2 regions of the Peptoniphilus equinus genome follow, and region 2 is predicted to be linked to the other one. Evidence: predicted binding sites of a transcription regulator. Region 2 holds the regulator's gene; the other holds the start of a gene.
What was found. The regulator HrcA, encoded in region 2, represses chaperone genes, less so after heat shock. The targets are predictions, from matches to a motif close to ATTAGCACTCNATANTATNGAGTGCTAAT.
Positions count from the first base shown of each region.

Region 1: O6R05_RS08025 (co-chaperone GroES) is a predicted target of HrcA. The motif match lies at 2,231-2,259, and genes of this name have one in related genera.

Region 1 covers NZ_CP115667.1:1,661,305-1,664,723, reverse strand. The annotation lists gene O6R05_RS08040 (redox-sensing transcriptional repressor Rex) at 1-612, shown strand, start outside; gene O6R05_RS08035 (DNA-3-methyladenine glycosylase family protein) at 602-1,444, shown strand; gene O6R05_RS08030 (DUF554 domain-containing protein) at 1,425-2,123, shown strand; gene O6R05_RS08025 (co-chaperone GroES) at 2,271-2,552, shown strand; gene groL (chaperonin GroEL) at 2,580-3,419, shown strand, end outside.
Region 2 covers NZ_CP115667.1:415,812-419,230, forward strand. The annotation lists gene lepA (translation elongation factor 4) at 1-407, opposite strand, end outside; gene lepB (signal peptidase I) at 426-974, opposite strand; gene hrcA (heat-inducible transcriptional repressor HrcA) at 1,178-2,194, shown strand; gene grpE (nucleotide exchange factor GrpE) at 2,199-2,777, shown strand; gene dnaK (molecular chaperone DnaK) at 2,806-3,419, shown strand, end outside.

The DNA of each region.
Region 1 (3,419 bases), 460 kb from region 2:
GTTGCCACACCGGTCATTCGACGCCTTCCGGTTTACTATCGCAAGCTGTCCGATTGTGTCGAGCAGGGACGTGATCGCATCAGTTCTCAAGAACTCAGTGAGCTCTGCGGTTTCTCCGCCAGTCAGATTCGTCAGGATCTAAACCACTTTGGAGGTTTCGGACAACAAGGCTACGGCTATAATACCGCGCTGCTTAGAGATGAGATCGCTCAAATACTTGGCATTCACAACCGTTACAAGGCGGTTGTCGTGGGTGCGGGACGTCTGGGAACTGCAATTTTTGAATACGAAGGGATTCGTAAAAGCGGTTTTGATATTGTTGCCCTCTTTGATAACGATCCGAAAAAGATTGGCATGAAAGTGGAACATGTTACCATCGAGCCGGCTGATGAGCTTTTGCACTACATTGATCATCACCAGGTGGATGTGGCGATTATAACTGTGCCGAAGACGGCTGCAGAGGAAATTATTCGTCGCTTGGACGCACATGGCATTCGAGGTATTTGGAACTTTGCGCCGGTGGATGTGAATGTCACCCACTCCATTGTGGAAAATACTCGGATTAACGATTCTATTTTAAAATTAAGCTACTATTTACAACATGGCCGTTAAATCTCAGATCGTTGACACGCCGTACTTTGATCCGAAAGCTATTTTTAACTGTGGTCAGGCCTTTCGAGGTAGAACCACGGCAGACGGTTTTTTGGTGCCGGTGGAAGGGCGTCTCATTGCCATCACACCGTGTGGCGGTGGGTGGTCGTTTCAGTCTGACAGGCCTGAGGCGGACCGTCACTATTTTGACTTCAACACGGACTACGGGGCCTTACGGCGCCCGCTCCACAACTTTGAAGCGATGCGAACGCCGATGGCCTACGGCCGAGGAATTCGTCTTTTAAATCAGAGCCCGTTTGAGACCATCTGCACCTTTATCATCTCCCAAAACTCTCACATTCCTCGCATTAAAAAGACGGTGGAATGGTTGGCCGCGACGTTCGGATCGGAAATTCGAGAGGGAATTTACAGCTTTCCCACACCTCAGGCACTTGCTTCGGCAGATCTGAGTATATTAAGAGAACAGGGCAAGTTAGGCTATCGTGATAAGTATATTTTAGGCACGGCGCAGGCTGTGGCAGAAGCGCGGGTCACGATGGCGGAGCTGATGAAGCTCGATCGTGACAGAGCACGGGAGTTGCTTCTTACTTTGCCAGGCGTAGGGCCCAAAGTAGCGGACTGTATCCTCCTCTTCGGGTTGGGGCACAAGGACGCCTTCCCCGTGGATGTGTGGATACAGCGGGTGATGGAACATCTTTTTTTACAATCGAAAACTTCAAAGTCTCGTATTGCCATAGAAGGTCGTCGGCTCTTCGGGGAAAGTGCCGGCCTTGCTCAGCAGTATCTTTTTTATTATGGAAGGGAGCACAGTGATGTTTGGCGTCATTATTAATAGCTTGGGGATTATCCTCGGCTCGACCTTAGGTCTTGTTATCGGACAGCGCTTTTCAAAGGAATTACAGGATCAAATTATGACCATCTTAGGCCTTGGTGTTTTTGTCATCGGTCTTCAAGGGGCGCTTAGCGGCGGCTCCGTCACTGTCATGATTGTCTCCTGTGTGGTGGGGTTACTTATCGGACACGCCTTGCAGTTGGAGACACGTCTCAATCAGCTCGCTTTCGGCCTCACCGCCCGTGTGGTTAAAAATGGAGACAGCGCCAAGGTGGCCGAAGGCTTCATCACCACATCCCTCATGTTCTGCGTAGGGTCCATGTCCATTATCGGCTCGTTGAATGCCGGCCTTTTACACAGCTATGATGTGCTTTATGTGAAAACTGCGCTGGACAGCATCAGTGCTATTATATTTGCCAGTGCCCTCGGGGTTGGCGTGGTGTTTTCGTCGGTGAGTCTTTTTATCTATCAGAGTTTTCTGGTTGCGATCAGCGGCTTTTTGGAGCCTATTATGACCGAGTCCATGTTGACGGAGATAGCAACAGTCGGAGGACTGCTTATTATGGCTATCGGATGTAATATGTTAAAGATTACCACAATTAAGAATGCGAATCTCATTCCTGCCATTCTCATCCCCGTGCTCTATCAGCTGGTAAAAATATCGTTTAATCCTCTTTGATAAAGAGGATTTTTTTGTGGGATGACGCCACGACGGCGACAGAAATAAAGGTAAAAATATGTCAGATTTTGCTTGAACTTTTATATACCTTAGGGTATGATAAGAGAGTAAGCACTCGAGACGGTTGAGTGCTAAAAGGAGGATAACATGAATTTAAAACCATTGGATGACAAAATTGTAATTAAGAAAGCTGAAAAGGAAGAGACTACAGCTTCAGGTATTGTGCTGCCGTCCTCTGCTAAAGAAGAATCCAACATCGCTGAAGTCATTGCTATCGGCAAGGGCATTACCGATGATGATGCGAAAAAAGAGGAGCTTCACATTGGGGATAAAGTTATCTTTTCCAAGTATGCCGGCACGGAAGTGGAATTGGAAAAGACCGCGTATACTATCTTAAAATATACGGACATTCTCGCCGTTATCGAATAATCAACATTCAGCATTTAAGGAGGCATTATGGCTAAAGAAATTAAATTCTCAGAAGATGCAAGAAAAGGTCTCATGGATGGGATCAACGGTCTTGCCAATACAGTAAAAGTCACCCTTGGACCTAAGGGTCGCAACGTCATTTTAGATCGTGAATTCGGTTCTCCGCTCATCACCAATGACGGTGTCACCATTGCAAGAGAAATTGAATTTGAAGATAAATTTGAGAACATGGGTGCACAACTGTTAAAAGAAGTGGCAACCAAGACCAACGATGTGGCAGGGGACGGGACTACCACAGCCACCCTGTTGGCTCAAGCTATCACTCAAGAAGGTATGCGAAACCTCGCTGCCGGCGCCAACCCAATGGTGTTGCAAAAAGGAATTCGTCAAGCGGTAGATACGGCTGTGGAAGCGATCAAAAACTTCTCTAAACCAGTTGAAACCAAAGAGGCTATTGCACAAGTGGCTGCCGTGTCCTCTGCGGACGAACAAGTGGGTGAGTTGATTGCCGAAGCTATGGAAAAGGTCGGTAAAGACGGTGTCATCACGGTCGAAGAGTCCAAATCTACCGGTACACACCTGGATGTGGTAGAAGGGATGCAGTTTGATCGCGGCTATCTGTCTCCATATATGGTCACCGACAATGAAAAGATGGTGGCGGAGATGGATAATCCGTTCATTCTCATCACAGACAAAAAAATCACCAACATTCAAGACCTGCTCCCACTCTTGGAACAAGTCCTGCAACAATCCAAACCGCTTCTAATTGTTGCCGAAGATATTGAAGGGGAAGCTCTGGCAACCTTGGTGCTGAATAAACTTCGCGGCACTTTAAACATCGTTGGGGTCAAAGCACCGGGCTATGGT
Region 2 (3,419 bases):
ATTTTGTTGAGGACGGGGAGGAGTTCCAAGTCCTGATCCAGGGCGAGGTAGACGTTGGCGAGGGTCTGAGCTTCCACCCCCTGAGACGCATCCACCACGACGATGGCGCCCTCACAGGCGGCGAGGGAGCGGGACACTTCGTAGTTGAAGTCCACGTGGCCCGGGGTGTCGATGAGATTGAAGGTGTATTCATTGCCGTCCTCGGCTTTGTAGATCAGACGGACGGCTTTGAGCTTGATGGTGATGCCCCGTTCTTTCTCCAGTTCCATGGAGTCCAACACCTGGGACTGCATCTCACGCTGTGTGAGCATGCCGGTCATCTCAATCATGCGATCGGCAAGGGTGGACTTGCCGTGGTCGATATGTGCAATAATAGAAAAGTTTCGAATAAAATCTTGTCGCGACATGACATCTCCTTAGTTCGGTCAGTTCATAATTCCGGCTCGGGACAGCGGCCAGAAGCGCAGTTTGACGACGCCGTTGACGTGAGCTTTTTCCACGGGCCCGAAGTACCGTGAGTCCATGCTCTTGCCGGGGAGTCGGTTGTCCCCCATGACGAAAAATTCATTCTCGCCGAGGGTCCACTCCGAGGCGTTGTAAATTTCAGTGTAATCCGATGAGGTGTAGTCCTCGTCCAAAGGCTCGTCGTTTAAAAAGACCACGCCGTCGTGGATGCTCACGGTGTCCCCGGGGACGCCGACGACACGCTTGATGTAGTCTTTACCCTCTTCATCCGGCGCGTCGATGATGACGATGTCGCCGCGGTCGGGATCGGAGAATCGAAGGGGCAGGATGAGGGCGATGAGACGGTCGTCCTGATGGAGGGTCGGTTCCATGGATTCGCCGACCACCATGTTGGAACTGAATATAAATGTCTTAATAAGCAGCGCGAGGACGATGGCCACGGCAAAGGTGCCGAGATAACTGAGCACCGTGTTCTCGCGTTTGTCTTTATTTGGATTGGTTGAGTTCATAAGAGCCTCCTTAAGCTTATATCATCGTCCATTTTATCATATTTAAAATTCAATTGAAATCTATGACCCGGCCATTCCGTGACGGCGGAGGGGAAATGTGAAAAAAGTCAAAAAATAATCTTGACATTCTTTGACTAATGGCGTATTATTAGTTCATAAGCTTTAGCACTCACTTAGAAGTAGTGCTAACAAAGGGTGGTGCTATGGATTCGAGAAAGGAAAAAATTTTAAATGCCATTATTCGTTCCTACATTGAATCGGCCATGCCTGTGGGGTCACGCACGCTGCAAAAAGGCTATGATTTCGGCGTGAGTTCCGCCACCATTCGCAACGAGATGGCGGACCTGGAGGACTTGGGGTATCTGAACAAGCCCCACACGTCAGCGGGCAGAATCCCCTCTTCCAAAGCTTATCGGTTTTATGTGGATGAACTGAACCGTCATTTCAGCGAGCTGGGTCCGTCGGCTTTTGGCGACGAGGAGGAAAGTCCTCTCAAGGGCACGCTGAAGGAACTCTATCACGAAGCGGTGGAGCGCCTGGCCGAGGCGTCGGGTTACATTGCCTATGTGATTACGGAGCAGCGTCGGGCACGGGGTATCAAACTGATACAGATTATTCCCATGGACCGCCGCAGTGTGTTGCTTCTTGTGGTGGGAAATCGAGGGGCTGTGGAAAAACACTTTCTGCCCACGGCGATTCCCATGGACGATGACACGGCACGGGGTTTGAGTGCGGCGCTGAACAGTTATTTCAGCGGTGTGGACCTTGCGGATCTGGACAGCTTCGATGTCTATCTTCGCGGCGAGGCTGGCCGGCACAAGGATCTTGTCGAGCTTGTGACACAGCGGATCAGCGCGTTTGATCGGAAGGAAAAGAAAGTTGATTTCTACTACTCCGGTCTTAAAAATGTCTTTAATTTCAAAGATGCCCTCACACAAAAGGAGGCTTTTGAAATTATGGCGCTCGTTGAAGGCCAGGACTTCAAAAAACATTTGAGCGATTTTAACGACAACCTTTGCGTGGTGATTTCCGATGAGGACAAGGGGGGACTTTTAAAGGACAATGCCATTATTCTGGCGAGATTCGGCGATGAGCACGATGTGATTTGCGGGAAACTGGGTATACTTGGTCCGCAGCATCTGGACTACGAGGCCCAGATCAAAAACGTCGTGGCCATGAGCCGACTGCTCAACAGGTCAATAGATAAACTTTTGAGGTGATAAGGTGCAAAAAGACAAACATGACCGCCAAGACGAGGCGGAGACGACAGACATGACTGAGGACACTGAGGTGCATACAGGCGATGACACGTCCGTGACCGAGGACGTGGCCGATGCACAGACAGATACCACTGAGGCGGCGGACCCTGAAGGTGACGCCGGGGTCTCTCGTGAAGACGAGCTGAAAGATCAGCTCATGCGATTGCAGGCGGACTTTACCAACTATCGGCGCCGTGCGGAAAATGAAAAGCGGGAGTATGCGTCCCTCGGGAGCGAAAAGGTGCTTCTGGAGCTTCTGAACATTGTGGACAATTTCGAACGTGCCCTTGCAGGTGCAAGCGGTGATGAGAAATTCCGCGAAGGGGTGGAGCTGATTTATGCGCAGCTTCTCGAACTTTTGAAACGCTATAACGTGGAAGCCATCGACGGTGTGGATGTGCCTTTTGATCACAACATCCATCACGCCGTGTTGGTCGAAGCCAGAGAGGGTGTGAAAGAGGACACGGTTCTCGACATTCTTCAAAAAGGCTATAAAATCAATGACAAAATTCTACGACCTGCCATGGTCAAGGTATCACAATAAAGGATAACACTTAAGGGAGGAACTATTTATGGGAAAAATTATCGGAATTGACTTAGGGACAACCAACTCTGCGGTAGCAGTTATGGAAGGTAATGAAGCGACGATCATTCCTAACATTGAAGGGAACCGCACCACGCCATCTGTGGTTGCTTTTACCAAAGACGGGGAACGTCTGGTAGGGGAAACTGCAAAGCGTCAAGCGATCACCAACCCTGATCGCACCATTCAATCCATCAAACGTCACATGGGTTCGGATCACACGGTCACCATTGACGGCAAAAAGTACACGCCGCAAGACATCTCCGCAATGATTCTTCAAAAACTCAAAGCCGATGCGGAATCTTACCTCGGCGAAAAGATTACCGAAGCGGTTATCACCGTACCGGCATACTTCACTGACGCCCAACGTCAAGCGACGAAGGACGCAGGAAAAATTGCAGGCCTTGAAGTAAAACGTATTGTCAACGAACCGACTGCCGCGGCTCTGGCTTATGGTGAAGACAAAGACGCAGAATCCACAACGGTCATGGTCTATGACCTTGGCGGCGGGACTTTCGACGTGTCCATTTTGGAACTCTCCGACGGGGTCTTTGAAGTTCACTCCACACGAGGCAACAACAAGCTCGGCGGCGACGACTTTGA